DNA from 3 places in the Rahnella sp. ATs2 genome. Region 3 is predicted to be linked to each of the others. Evidence: predicted binding sites of a transcription regulator. Region 3 holds the regulator's gene; each other region holds the start of a gene.

Region 1 (4,944 bases), on a different contig from region 3:
AGCGGTGTGAAGCGCTCTGTCAGTGCATCTTGATGATAAGGTAAGGAGTGAAAAACAACGGACTGGGTGGCTTGCATGGCTGGTATAAGCTTCTCTGGCGCGATGACGTATTTTAGGCCGATCCTAACACAGAACTGAGGGGCTGAAAGCAGCGCAGGCGATTTGCCTTATTTAGGCGTATACTGTGCAACCCCGCCTTGCGCGGGCTTTATTTATCACCAGTACAACAGGACACTCCCATGCTGACAGGTATGCCTTCATTATCACATCATGAACAAGAACAGGCCGCCGATCGTATCCGCCAGTTAATGGAAAACGGCATGAGCAGCGGCGAAGCCATTGCGACCGTTGCAGAAGAAATTCGCGAAACGCATAAAGGCGACCGCGTAACCGTCATTTTTGATGACGAAGACGAATAAAACTGACTGACGGTTTGCGTCACTGCTTACGTCATGACAAAGAAAAACCGGACCCTTTTCAGGCGTCCGGTTTTTTTTCGTCTCAGCGTTCTGAATCGTCTAGCCTTTAACAACCACCGCAGCGGCCGCTTTTTTCGCCTGTTCCACGGCGTCTTCAACATTGTCTGCAATCGCCAGCGCCACGCCCAGACGACGCTTACCGCTGATTTCCGGCTTGCCGAACAGACGAACCTGATTGTAGCCCGTCAGCGCATTTTCCAGACCGCTGAACGTGACGTTATTGCTGGTCAGTTCCGGCAGAATCACGGCAGATGCAGAAGGGCCGAACTGGCGGATTTTACCCACAGGTAGGCCGAGGAACGCGCGCACATGCAGCGCAAACTCGGACAGATCCTGAGAAATCAGCGTCACCATACCGGTGTCGTGCGGGCGAGGGGAGACTTCGCTGAAAATCACTTCGTCTCCGCACACGAACAGCTCAACGCCGAACAGGCCTTTGCCGCCCAGCGCTTTCACCACTTTCTCCGCGATGTCTTTTGCACGCTGCAATGCCAGCTCAGTCATCTGCTGTGGCTGCCAGGATTCGCGGTAATCGCCGTCTTCCTGACGGTGTCCGATTGGCGCGCAGAAATGAATGCCATCAACAGCGCTGATGGTCAGTAAAGTGATTTCGAAATCAAACTTCACCAGTCCTTCAACAATCACGCGTCCGCCGCCTGCACGGCCGCCTTGCTGCGCGTAATCCCATGCGGTCTGCAACTGATCGGCGCTGCGGATCAGGCTCTGGCCTTTACCGGAAGAACTCATGACCGGCTTGATAATGCACGGATAACCGATGGCATCGACGGCCTGACGGAAAGCCGCTTCATTATCAGCGAACTGATACGTCGATGTCGGTAATTCCAGGGTTTCAGCGGCCAGACGGCGAATGCCTTCGCGGTTCATGGTGAGCCGGGTCGCTTCGGCGCAAGGCACCACGTTGTGGCCCTGTTTTTCCAGCTCAACCAGCATGCTGGTTGCGATGGCTTCGATTTCAGGCACGATAAAATCAGGGCGTTCACTTTCGATAACTGCTTTCAACGCGTCGCCGTCAAGCATGTTAATCACATGACTGCGATGAGCGACCTGCATCGCCGGTGCATCGGCGTAGCGGTCAACGGCGATCACTTCCAGGCCAAGACGCTGACATTCGATGGCCACTTCTTTACCCAGCTCGCCAGAGCCTAATAACATGACGCGGGTGGCGCCGGTGCGCAGTGCAGTACCAATGGTTAACATAGCTTCGTACCCAGATCTGTGATGAGTGAAAACAGGAATTTCGGCGCGCAGTATATCTGAAATAAACGGCGACGAAAACGATTGCGCGGCACGTCAGGTAAAATTCTCTGTGCAACAAAAATGTGTTTTACAGGATTTTTTTCAGCCTGTTTTCTGCTGTTTAAGGCAGCCGGTGAGCGTCTCTGTTATCATTTAGCCAAACCATGGCGTCAGGCTTCCTGCCGCTGCCCCGATTTTTGCCTCACATAAAGAGTTATCGCCTTGAGCACGCATTCCTTTTCTGCCCTGACATTGCCCGCTGAGCAACTTTCCAACCTGAATGAACTGGGTTACACCGAAATGACCCCGATTCAGGAAGCCTCTTTGCCTGCCATTCTGCAAGGTCAGGACGTTCGCGCTAAAGCCAAAACCGGCAGCGGTAAAACGGCCGCCTTTGGTATTGGTTTGCTGAACAGCATTACCGTTTCACAGTTTGTTGCTCAGGCGCTGGTGCTGTGTCCGACTCGTGAACTGGCCGATCAGGTCAGTAAAGAGTTACGTCGTCTGGCGCGATTTACCCAGAACATCAAAATTCTGACCCTGTGTGGCGGCCAGGCGATCGGGCCCCAGCTCGAATCCCTGGTCCATCCGCCGCACATTGTGGTGGGTACGCCGGGCCGTATTCAGGAACACCTGCGTAAAGGCACGCTCAAGCTCGACGAGCTGAAAGTGCTGGTGCTGGATGAAGCTGACCGCATGCTGGACATGGGCTTTAGTGAAGATATCGAGGATGTCGTCAGCTATACGCCGCAGGACCGCCAGACGTTGCTGTTCTCCGCGACCTATCCGGACGGCATTGAGCGCATCAGTTCCAAATTCCAGCGTCAGCCGCTGAAGGTTGAAATCGAAGGTGAAGATGACATTGCCGATATTCAGCAAATCTTCATTGAAGCCGGTAAGCAACAGCGTTTATCCCTGCTGGCTGCGGTGCTGTATCAGTATCAGCCAACGTCCTGCGTGGTGTTCTGTAATACCAAGCGTGACTGTCAGGATGTTTGTGATGACCTGAAAGCGAAAGGCATCAGCGCGCTGGCGCTGAATGGCGACCTTGAACAGCGTGATCGCGATCGCGTGCTGGTACGTTTCTCCAACGGCAGTTGCCGTGTGCTGGTAGCGACAGACGTGGCCGCGCGCGGGCTGGACATTAAACAGCTGGGACTGGTGATCAACTACGAGCTGTCTTTCGATCCGGAAGTTCACGTTCACCGCGTGGGGCGTACCGGCCGTGCAGGAACGAGCGGTCTGGCCGTCAGCCTGGTGACGCCGCAGGAAATGCCGCGTGTGACCGCGCTGGAAGATTATACCCGTCAGCGTTTCACCTGGCAGCCTGCTGCTCAGGCGCTGGCCGCAACGCCGGTGGCGCTGGATCCTGAAATGGCGACATTGTGTATTGATGGCGGCCGCAAAGCCAAAATCCGTCCCGGCGACATTCTCGGTGCGCTGACCGGCGATGCTGGGCTGACCGCTGCTGAAGTCGGTAAAATCGATATGTTCCCGGTTCACGCCTATGTGGCGATCCGCCAGAAAAGCGCGAAGAAAGCATTGCAGCGTTTGCAGGAAGGGAAAATCAAAGGCAAAAACTGTAAGGCCATCATTTTACGATAAAGGTTTGCGCTGATAACTTTTCGCTACCGGCTTATCTTTGAATCGAACGTCATGTTGTTAATGTTGTGTTATTGCCTTGTTGAGGATTATATTATCTAACGCAAGCGATGACCTTGCAATTGGTAGGGCTATTATTTTTAAGGTCCACGGCTCCGGCAAGGTCAACTGGATGAACGACAAAGACTGGGAAGACGAACGATGAAAAAGTTAATCTTGGGCGTTGTGATGGCCGTTGCAGGAATGAGCAGCCTGAGCCAGGTCGCACAGGCTGATGAACCCGAAGTGAGAACGGCAACGGTGACACCGTGCGCCACGGCCACCAAAGATGACGTGGCCGCGCTGGTAAAACGTGATTTCCTGCAAAATCGTATTCCGCGCTGGGATGCGGATAAAAAAGTGCTCGGCACTTCCACGCCGGTCGCGTGGGTGGTGACCGACAGTATCAGCGGCAGTAATGCGAAATGGGATATCCCGCTGAAAGTGCGTGGTGATCACACCGATAAAACCTATCAGGTGACCCTCAACTGTCAGATTGGCGAAATCAGCTACAGCGCGCCGTTATAAGCACCGACTGCGTCCGTTAACTCCTTAGCGGACGCATTATTTCCCCCGCATTGACGTCTCTTGGTTTCCCTGTCTAAACCTGTCACTCTTGTCACACCGCAAAGAGGACAAAGAGATCCCGAGATGATGACACCTCCAAAGGCTGAAAAACGCCCGCAAACCCTGAGTATTCACGGTGATGACCGTGTCGATAATTATTACTGGCTGCGTGACGATGACCGCGCCGATCCTCAGGTTCTGGCCTATCTCACGGCTGAAAATGAATTTACTGAACAGGCCATGCAGCCACAGCAGGCATTGCGTGAAACGCTGTACGGCGAAATGGTGGCGCGAATTGCGCAGCAGGATCATTCTGTTCCTTACGTGAAACACGGTTATCGCTATCAGACCCGTTATGAGCCGGGCAACGAATACGCCATCTATCTGCGCCAGCCTGCCGCCGGACAAGAAAACTGGAGTACACTGATTGATGGCAATGAGCGCGCCAAAGACAGTGAGTTTTACACGCTGGGTGGTCTGGATATCAGTCCTGATAATCGACTCATGGCCGTGGCGGAAGATTTTCTTTCCCGCCGTCAGTACGATATCCGTATCAAAAAACTCGATGACGAAACCTGGACAGACGATCTGTTAAAAAACACCTCCGGCAGCAGCGAATGGGCTAACGATTCTCAGACGCTGTATTACGTGCGCAAACACAAGAAAACGTTGCTGCCGTATCAGGTTTATCGCCACGTGGTCGGCACGGATCCGAAAACCGACAAGCTGGTGTACGAAGAAAAAGACGACACGTTTTACGTCGGACTGGATAAAACCACGTCTGAAAAATACATTCTGATCCACCTCGACAGCACCACGACTTCCGAGATCCTGCTGCTGGATGCCGATGATCCGCAGGCCAAACCGCAGGTATTTCTTTCACGTCGTAAAGATCATGAATACGCCCTCGATCATTACCTTGGGCATTTCTACATCCGTTCCAATAAAGACGGCAAAAACTTCGGACTTTATAAGAGTGGAGATGGCGTGGAAGCCAACT
Region 2 (4,944 bases), on a different contig from region 3:
GATTAAGCTTACTACGGATGGAATAGTGCGTTCAGACACAGGAGACACCAAACTTTCGTGAATAGTTCCGTAAAGAATTATTTAGGCAGTGGCAGGTGTCCAAATAAAACCAATGAGGGTAATAATAATGATGAAGCGCAATATTCTTGCAGTGGTAATCCCTGCTCTGTTAGTTGCTGGTGCAGCTAACGCAGCTGAGATCTATAACAAAGACGGCAACAAACTGGATCTGTACGGTAAAGTTGACGCGCGTCACACCTTCTCTGACAACGCTGGCGACGATGGCGACCAGACCTATGTCCGTTTCGGCTTCAAAGGCGAAACTCAAATTACTGACCAACTGACCGGTTACGGCCAGTGGGAATACAACGTTCAGGCTAACCACGCAGAAAGCGCTGGCGACGAAGGCAACAAAACTCGTCTGGGCTTCGCTGGTCTGAAATTTGGCGATGCAGGTTCTTTCGACTACGGTCGTAACTACGGCGTAATCTACGACGTAATGTCCTACACCGACCAATTGCCAATCTTTGGCGATGACACCATGTACCAGAACAACGACAACTTCATGGTTGGTCGTGGTAATGGCATGGCAACTTACCGTAACAGCAACTTCTTCGGTCTGGTTGACGGCCTGAGCTTCGCTGTACAGTACCAGGGTAAAAACGACGAAGGTCGTGACGATCGTGGCGCAGTTGATTCCAATGGCGACGGCTGGGGTACTTCTGCCGCTTATGCTATCGGCGACTCCGGTGTTAGCCTGACAGGTGCTTACTTCTCTTCTAACCGTACCTCTCTGCAGAAGCAAGATGGTGCTGGTGATAAAGCTGACGCATACGCATTCGGCGCGAAATACGACGCTAACAACCTGTACCTGGCGACCTTCTACGGTGAATCACGTAACACCACTGATTACGGCAACCCGGATTCTATCGCTAACAAAACTCAGAACTTCGAAGTTGTTGCTCAGTACCAGTTCGATTTCGGTCTGCGCCCATCTATCGCCTACCTGCAGTCTAAAGGTAAGGACCTGAACGGCTTCACCAAAAATGGTTCAACCTACGGCGGCGGCGATGCTGACCTGGTTAAATACGTAGAAGTAGGTACTTACTACTACTTCAACAAAAACATGTCTACCTATGTTGACTACAAAATCAACCTGCTGGACGACAACAGCTACACCAAAGCATCTGGCCGTAGCACAGACGACATCGTTGGTGTTGGTCTGCAATACCAGTTCTAATATCGCTTAACGATGCGCTTTCGGGCGCATCAAAGTGGATATCAAGGCAGAGCTTCGGTTCTGCCTTTTGCATTTAATCAATTCAAAAAACGAACTTTGCTACCCTCTTCCATAAAAAATTTTAATCTCACACGCCTTCTCACAACTCTGCTTTCTTTTTGCCGCAAACGGTTGGCAAACGACAGCGCTGGCGGTACCCTGATGCCCTCTTTCGTCATATCAGGCTATGGAATTTTCCGACATGTTTGAAAAAATCACTGCAGCACCTGCTGACCCTATTCTGGGTCTTACCGATCTTTTCCGCGCTGATGATCGCTCGAATAAAATCAATCTTGGGATTGGTGTTTATAAAGATGAAACGGGTAAAACGCCGGTTTTGGCCAGCGTGAAAAAAGCCGAACAGTTCCTGTTGGAAAATGAAACCACGAAAACCTATCTGAGCATCGACGGATTGCCTGATTTTGCACATTGCACGCAGGAACTGCTGTTCGGTAAAGGCAGCACTGTGATTGCAGACAAGCGTGCGCACACGGCACAAACGCCTGGCGGTACCGGTGCCCTGCGCATTGCAGCAGATTTTATTGCGACACAAACCAGCGCCAAACGCGTGTGGGTCAGCAATCCAAGCTGGCCGAACCATAAAGGCGTATTTTCCGCTTCAGGCCTGGAAGTTGCAGAGTACAACTATTACGACGCAGCCAATCACAGTCTTGATTTCGACGGCATGCTGAAAAGCCTGAGCGAAGCGAAAGCCGGTGACGTAGTGTTGTTCCACGGTTGCTGCCACAACCCTACGGGTATCGACCCGACTGAAGAACAATGGGCGAAGCTGGCTGAATTGTCTGTGGCAAACGGCTGGTTACCGCTGTTCGATTTTGCTTATCAGGGTTTTGCTAAGGGTCTGGAAGAAGATGCCGCGGGTCTGCGCCTGTTTGTTGCCAGCCATAAAGAGTTACTGGTCGCCAGTTCTTACTCGAAAAACTTCGGCCTGTATAATGAACGTGTCGGCGCCTGTACGTTAGTCGCCGCTGACGCTGAAACCGCCGATCGCGCGTTCAGTCAGATGAAATCGGTTATCCGTGCAAACTACTCTAACCCGCCAGCACACGGCGCAGCGGTTGTAGCTACCATTCTGGGTAACGAAGCCTTGCGCACGCTGTGGGAGCAGGAACTGAGCGATATGCGTCAGCGTATCCACCGTATGCGTCAGTTGTTTGTCAGCACCTTGCAGGAAAAAGGGGCGCAGCAGGATTTCAGCTTTATTATCAATCAGAACGGGATGTTCTCTTTCAGCGGCCTGACCAAAGATCAGGTATTGCGTTTACGGGATGAATTCGGTGTATACGCGGTGAATTCAGGACGTATCAACGTTGCGGGTATCACACTCGACAATATGGCACCACTGTGTGAAGCCATCGTCGCCGTACTGTAATCGTTAAGCACTGCTTCTCGATTAAAAAAGCCCGTCAGGACACTGACGGGCTTTTTGTATTCAGGCAATCAATAATTACCAGACCGGCATTTCATCCTGCAGGAAAGGATTGTTTTTACGCTCGTAACCAAAGTCAGACATCGGGCCATGACCTGGAATAAAGACCATGTCATCACCCAGAGGCAACAGCTTGGTTTTAATCGAGTGGATCAGCGCCTGATGATCACCGCGCGGGAAATCACTTCGCCCTACGCCGCCTTTGAAAATCACGTCACCGGAAATGGCAATACGCGTTTCATCATTGATGAAAACAATATGCCCCGGCGTATGACCCGGGCAATGTAATACAGATAAGGTTTCTTCGCCCACACTCACGGTGTCACCTTCCTCGAGCCAGGTATCAGGCGTCAGCGGGTCACAATGGTCAAGGCCAAACATCTGGCTCTGAGTTGGCAAAGCATCAAGCAGGAACTGATCTTCCTTCTGCGGGCCAATAACGGGCACCTGATAATGAGCAGCCAGTTCAGCGGCGGCACCTACGTGATCAAGATGACCGTGCGTGAGCAAAATTTGAGTAACCAGAACGCCTTTGGCAGACACTTCCTGAATGATACGCGGGGCTTCACCGCCGGGATCGACAATGGCGGCCTGATTGGTCTTCGTACACCAAATCAGAGAGCAGTTCTGGCTGAAGGCCGTGACGGTAATAAGATGGATTTTCATAGGGCTCCACAAAATGGCATGCACATCGGCAGGCCATTAATTACACACATCACCAGGTCCGTGCGGGGCCGGTATCGATGTGCACAAAGTTACTTCGTGGATAATATCCTACACCACCCATCCGCATTTTTAACGCTGCTTTGCGGATATTGCTCAATTCGATTCCCTGAATATGGAAATCCATCGCCTGTCCGAGCGTGTGGTAACTGTGTTTTGCTACGCCACTGCCTGGTTCACGCATGCTGTTGTTGGTCGCCAGAGAGCGGTAACCAGAAATTAACTGAACAGGTTTATTGGTGCCGCCGAGCATAACTTGCAGACGATAAAGATGATCGAATAAGGCGGGATCGATGGCTTTAACTTTTTCCGCCCGATAGTCTCTGAACAGATGATTCAACCGAGCCAACTCATCCTTGTTGTAACGCTTTCCATCAAAAAACTCTGTTTTGAGGGTTTCGCCGGTATTTAAGTTATTAACGACTAAAATACGCGGACGAGGAGTGGAAAGAGTGGCGAATGCACGACCCGGAAGGAATGCAATCCCCATAGCGGCACTGCCCAGTGCCAGCCATTTACGGCGATGTTTGTCGATTTCATTCATGAACAGTTTACTATCCGATAAGAGAGTCAAAAAGAAGTGCGATTTTTGCACCGTTTCGAACCTTAACCGCCAAATATCAGCGAGTCAAGCGACCCTGAAACGCAAAACGAGCGTGCCAGTGGCTCACGCTCGTTGTATGGCCAAATACTCTGACCCTTATCAGATTAGTTTTACTGCATTTATTGAAGCAAAATTTCTGCCTGAGGCAAAATTTGTGCTCCGGATCTCACTGTGGAATCATAATTGTAAATATCTGTGCGGAACTGCGGTTTACCATCATCTGCAACCCACGCCGTCAGATAAAACAGTTTTACCGGTATGTGATGTCGTATTGCCACGTAAGTGGTGTTACCGCCCTGCAAAGCAGAAGAGATACGAGTGTCATTCCAGCCGGCATCCTGTAACAACATATTCGCCAGTTCAGACGCTTTATTGACCCTCACGCACCCTGAACTCAGCGCACGAATGTCTTTGCTAAACAGGTTATGGTTTGGCGTGTCATGCAGATAAATTGCATCAGAACTCGGCATATTAAATTTATACCGGCCAAGCGAGTTGCTGACTCCAGGAGCCTGACGGATACGGTAAGGGAAGTGATTAGGGGACACCATTGCCCAGTCGATCATGGAAGGATCGATGACTTCCGCGTCATTGCTCCAGCCTGACAATACCTGATAACCATGCTGCTGGAAGTAGCCCGGATTATTCATGGCTTTCGGCACAATATCTTCACGTACTAATGTTGTCGGCACATTCCACGGTGGATTCACCACCACATTATTGAGCGCACTGCTCATCAGAGGCGTTTTCCGGCTGGGCCGCCCGACAATCACCCGCGACGACAGCACCTCACTGCCGTTAAGGTAATAGGTAAGCTGATAGTTTGGAATGTTGACCATAATTCCGGTATTCACATTCCCTGGCAGAATTCGCAATCGCTGAATATTC
Region 3 (4,944 bases):
ATGTTGAAACTGCCGGATTTAATGCCCAAACCGATGCGCTGCTGGAAATTGCAGCAATCACATTGAAGATGGATGAGGACGGCTGGCTGCAAAGCGATGAGACCGTGCATTTCCACGTAGAACCTTTTGAAGGTTCGGTACTGGTGCCGGAAGCGCTGGCGTTTAACGGTATCGATCCGACCAACCCGTTGCGCGGCGCAGTCAGTGAATATGAAGCCCTGCACGAGATTTTTAAAGTCATCCGCAAAGGGATGAAAGAGCAAAACTGTAACCGCGCAATCATCGTGGCGCATAACGCCAACTTCGATCACAGTTTTCTGATGGCGGCAGCCGAGCGCGCCGGGCTGAAACGTAACCCGTTCCACCCTTTCGCCACATTTGATACTGCGGCGTTAAGCGGACTGGTGCTCGGGCAAACGGTGCTGGCAAAAGCCTGTATCAGCGCGGGAATGGTGTTTGACAGCAGTCAGGCTCACTCTGCACTGTATGACACAGAACGCACTGCTGAGCTGTTCTGTGAGCTGGTGAACCGCTGGAAGCGTCTTGGCGGCTGGCCGTTGCCCCTGACCGCAGAAGAAGCGGAAGACGAAACCGTGCAGCAGGAAAATCAGCAGTAATCCGCACGGCTGGCTGGATCCAGACATAAAAAAGAGCGACGCAATGTCGCTCTTTTTGTTTTCACCCTCCTCAAAGGACGGCGGCCTTCTTAGAATTACTCTTCAGAAGATTTGTATTTTTCAGCAGTTTCTTTAATCAGCTGCTGCAGTTCGCCGCGCTGGAACATCTCAACCACGATGTCACAACCGCCGACCAGTTCGCCATCAACCCACAACTGCGGGAAAGTTGGCCAGTTAGCAAACTTTGGCATTTCTGCGCGGATATCCGGGTTCTGCAAAATATCAACATAAGCAAAACGTTCGCCACAGGCTGAAAGCGCCTGAACAGCCTGAGCGGAAAAACCGCAGCTTGGCAGCTTTGGAGAACCTTTCATGTAAAGCAGGATCGGGTTTTCAGATACTTGCTTCTGAATTTTTTCAATAGTTGGAGTAGTCATTTCTTGCTTCCTCAAGCCGGTACAGGCTGTCACGGTCATTACTCATCACGCGCGGCACCCAAAAACGGTGCGCAAACACAATACTTTCTATTGTAACGACGCCAGCCATCAGATAAAAACGCCATTTTTTGTGGGGTCTTTCTCAATACTGGCATTTTATTAAACAATTTTTGGCGGCTGCGCTGAACATCACATATTTAAAGATTCATCGAGAATAACATTTTTGCCGTTCGACGATAATGTCAGATTTGCCAAATCGCATTCTTTATCTCAAATATTAACCTGATGAAAAATGGTTATTTTTTTGACTAAAAATGGCGGATATTTCGACATAAAAAAAGCTATTAACTTTTTCTCACAATATGATCTAGAATCGAGTCAATTCGTGCTTTTTTGTCGGGTTCTTTTAGGCAATACTCTGACATCCCTGATGTTTAACCCAACCACTCATGGTAACGAAGCTATGCGCTTACTGTTCACGCTTTTTGTGCTGCTCTTTACCCAGCTGTTTCTTAATATGGCTCATGCGTCGCCACAGACCCGCGTCTCTGCCGATCAGCGAAAGAGTCATGTTAATTCCCTGACGCCGGAAGAACGGCGAAAGCGAAAGACAGTGGCGGCGAAAACCAGTAAAAAAACAAAAGTCGCACCGGTGACAGAGAAAAAGACTCAGGAAAAAGCATCAAAATCGAAGAAGGTCAGCAGCACCGAACTGGTCAAACGCAAGACAACTTCTGAGAAAAGCGTAAAAACGACCCGGGCCGAAAGCAAAAAAGAAAAAACACTCAGGACAACGCGGGCCGAGAAAAAGACAGATAAAGCCACTAAATCACGAGCGCTTGCCAAAAAAAGCAGTGAAAAAATCAGCAAGAAAGAAGCGTATGGCCGACACCGTAAAGGTAAAAAATTACGCGAAGAAGACACCAAACCTATTACGCTGAGTGCGACACATAAAAAACGCTATCAGCACGCACAACAAACGGCGATGACTAAGCTGATGCACCAGGTCGGCAAACCTTATCGCTGGGGAGGAACTTCTCCGAATACCGGTTTTGATTGCAGCGGTCTGGTCTATTACGCTTATAAAGATTTGATCCGCATTAAAATGCCGCGCACGGCAAACGAGATGTACCACCTGCGCGATGCAGCGCCGGTGAAACGTGGCGAACTTGAAAGCGGTGATCTGGTGTTCTTCAGAATCAACAACCGCGGCGCAGCGGATCATGTGGGTGTTTATGTTGGCAACGGCAAATTCATTCAGTCGCCAAGAACCGGTGAAGACATCAAAATCACCTCACTGGGCGATGATTACTGGCAAGACCACTATGTTGGCGCACGTCGGGTGATGACCCCACAAACAATCCGATAATAAACAATTCGTTAAGTCTGAAGTTTCGCTAATCAGCCATTGAATAGCACTTAACGAAGAGTTTCTGCAGGGAAGAGTATCGGCGGTAACGGTCACTGCGTAAAATTGAAAAGGGCGATTCCTGTGAAAGGTATCGCCCTTTTTTGTTGCGTCTCACTACTGTCTTAGTGCCAGATTAGTTCATCACTGCCGTGAAGCTGAAAGCGATAATCATGAGCAAAGCGCATACCGTGGTGATCAACGATAATTTCAGGTTGCTGTCCATCAAACCCCCTTTCGGATCAAGTTGTGGCGTTTCTTTTAGCCACACTAAATGTGTGCCAACGCATTTTCGCATAATTCACTTTTAAAATCTTCTGCTGAATGAAAATGTGAACATGACAATTTTACTTCCACTTTCATGCATTATAAGAGAAAATTGTCGGTTAACACGCCTGTGTGCCGGTCGATTTCACCCGAGAGCATTTCACGCCTCATTCTGAAGAATCCACCCAATGATTACACTGCCCTTTTAGATGTCCGCAGTGTAATCAGCGCAAGCAAACGATTAACATAATGCTAACGTGCTGAAGCACGGAAGTTCAGGAGTCATTCTTTACATGGCAACGATTAAAGATGTCGCAAAGCGCGCTGGCGTTTCCACTACAACCGTGTCGCACGTCATCAATAAAACACGTTTCGTCGCCGAAGAAACCAGGGAAGCAGTGCTGCTTGCCATTAAAGAGCTACATTATTCGCCGAGCGCCGTAGCCCGTAGTCTTAAAGTGAATAACACCAAGACAATTGGTCTGCTGGCAACCTCCAGTGAAGCGCCCTATTTCGCCGAGGTGATTGAAGCCGTAGAGAACAGCTGCTTCTCCAAAGGCTATACGCTGATCTTGTGTAACTCGCACAACAATCTGGAAAAACAACAGGCCTATCTGCAAATGCTGGCGCAAAAACGCGTCGATGGTCTGCTGGTCATGTGCGCGGAATACCCTGATGAATTACTCAATATGCTTGAAGAGTATCGTTCGATTCCTATGGTGGTGATGGACTGGGGCGAAGCGCGTAAAAACTTCACCGACAGCATTATCGACAATGCTTTCGAAGGCGGATATATGGCCGGACGCTATCTGATCGAACGCGGGCATCGTGATATTGGCGTAATCCCGGGACAACTCGCGCGTAACACCGGCGGCGGTCGTTTCCAGGGTTTTGTCAAAGCGCTGACGGAAGCCAATATCCCGCTTCGCGAAGAATGGGTGGTTCAGGGCGATTTCGAGCCGGAGTCAGGTTATCAGGCGATGCATAAGATTCTGATGCAGAAACAACGCCCCACCGCCGTCTTCTGCGGGGGTGATGTCATGGCGATGGGCGCAATTTGCGCCGCTGATGAACTCGGATTGCGCGTCCCGCAAGATATTTCGGTGATTGGTTACGATAACGTGCGTAATGCGCGGTACTTCTCTCCGGCACTGACGACCGTGCATCAGCCGAAAGAACGGTTGGGTGAGATGGCCTTTACTATGTTACTCGACCGCATCGTCAGCAAACGTGAAGAATCACAGACCATCGAGGTGCATCCGAAACTGGTTGAGCGTCGTTCGGTGGCCGATGGCCCGTACCGCGACTATCGCCGTTAATGTTTGCCTTTAATCTTTTATAACGCCTGCTTTTGCAGGCGTTTTATTTCTCAGTCCCGCAACCATTCACGGTTCATCGTTTCTGTATCACCCATATATTCCAGCAACCACGCCAGTGAAGGTGACGGATTACTCTGGTCCCACGTGAGGCAACACGGGCTGTCAGGGAAGGTATTCTCCAGCGCCAGAACCTGCAATGTCTGCTGCTCAATGCGATGGCTCACGCGATGTACCGGCATCATTCCCACACATAAACCTTCACTCAGACATTCAAGCGCGCAGGTCCAGTCCGGCACAACCAGACGCCGCTGGTTATCGAGTGTCCAGGTATCACGCTTAGGCAACGTCCGCGAGGTATCTTCAAGACACAATGCGGGATAAGGCCTGAGCTGGTCATCACTGAGCGCACCCGGTAACTGCGCCAGCGGATGCTGCGGGCTGACCACGCAGTGCCAGTCCATAAACCCCATGTCGCGAAAACTGAAACGACCACCAACCGGTATCGCCCGCGTCGCACCGATTGCCACATCAGCACGTCCGTCAACCAGTGCGTCCCACACACCATTAAACACTTCGGAATGAATAATCAGCTCCGTATCAGGAAAATGACGATAGAAATCCAGCACCAGTCGCCGGGTTCTTGCCGGTTTAACAATTCTGTCGACAGCAATACGTAACTCGCCCCGCCAGCCGTTGGCAACCTGCTGACATTGGCGTCTTGTAGCTATCATTTTTTTTATCAGAACCCGCGCTTCATCCACGAAAACTTTGCCCGCTGGCGTTAAAACGACGTCGCGGTGTCGACGTTCAAACAAGGGCACCGCCAGCCATTGTTCGAGCTGACGAACGGTGTAGCTGATGGCAGAAGGGACCCGATGTAGTTCCTGTGCCGCCGC

Evidence for each region. Region 3 encodes PurR, which represses purine synthesis genes. Its sites were predicted from a motif close to CANGCAAACGTTTGCNTG; they were not measured.
Region 1: purT (formate-dependent phosphoribosylglycinamide formyltransferase) is a predicted target of PurR. The motif match lies at 1,768-1,785, and genes of this name have one in related genera.
Region 2: ACJY2G_RS09420 (amino acid aminotransferase) is a predicted target of PurR. The motif match lies at 1,401-1,418, and genes of this name have one in related genera.

What each region holds. Positions count from the first base shown of each region.
Region 1 covers NZ_JBLYPL010000022.1:30,397-35,340, forward strand. The annotation lists gene pabB (aminodeoxychorismate synthase component 1) at 1-77, opposite strand, end outside; gene ACJY2G_RS20645 (YoaH family protein) at 240-419, shown strand; gene purT (formate-dependent phosphoribosylglycinamide formyltransferase) at 519-1,697, opposite strand; gene dbpA (ATP-dependent RNA helicase DbpA) at 1,959-3,341, shown strand; gene yebF (protein YebF) at 3,540-3,905, shown strand; gene ACJY2G_RS20665 (S9 family peptidase) at 4,029-4,944, shown strand, end outside.
Region 2 covers NZ_JBLYPL010000007.1:205,368-210,311, forward strand. The annotation lists gene ompC (porin OmpC) at 128-1,240, shown strand; gene ACJY2G_RS09420 (amino acid aminotransferase) at 1,482-2,672, shown strand; gene ACJY2G_RS09425 (MBL fold metallo-hydrolase) at 2,748-3,395, opposite strand; gene ACJY2G_RS09430 (YcbK family protein) at 3,445-3,996, opposite strand; gene ldtD (L,D-transpeptidase) at 4,176-4,944, opposite strand, start outside.
Region 3 covers NZ_JBLYPL010000019.1:65,964-70,907, reverse strand. The annotation lists gene rnt (ribonuclease T) at 1-617, shown strand, start outside; gene ACJY2G_RS19460 (Grx4 family monothiol glutaredoxin) at 713-1,054, opposite strand; gene ACJY2G_RS19455 (hypothetical protein) at 1,035-1,163, opposite strand; gene ACJY2G_RS19450 (C40 family peptidase) at 1,518-2,423, shown strand; gene cydH (cytochrome bd-I oxidase subunit CydH) at 2,599-2,688, opposite strand; gene purR (HTH-type transcriptional repressor PurR) at 3,023-4,048, shown strand; gene punR (DNA-binding transcriptional activator PunR) at 4,099-4,944, opposite strand, start outside.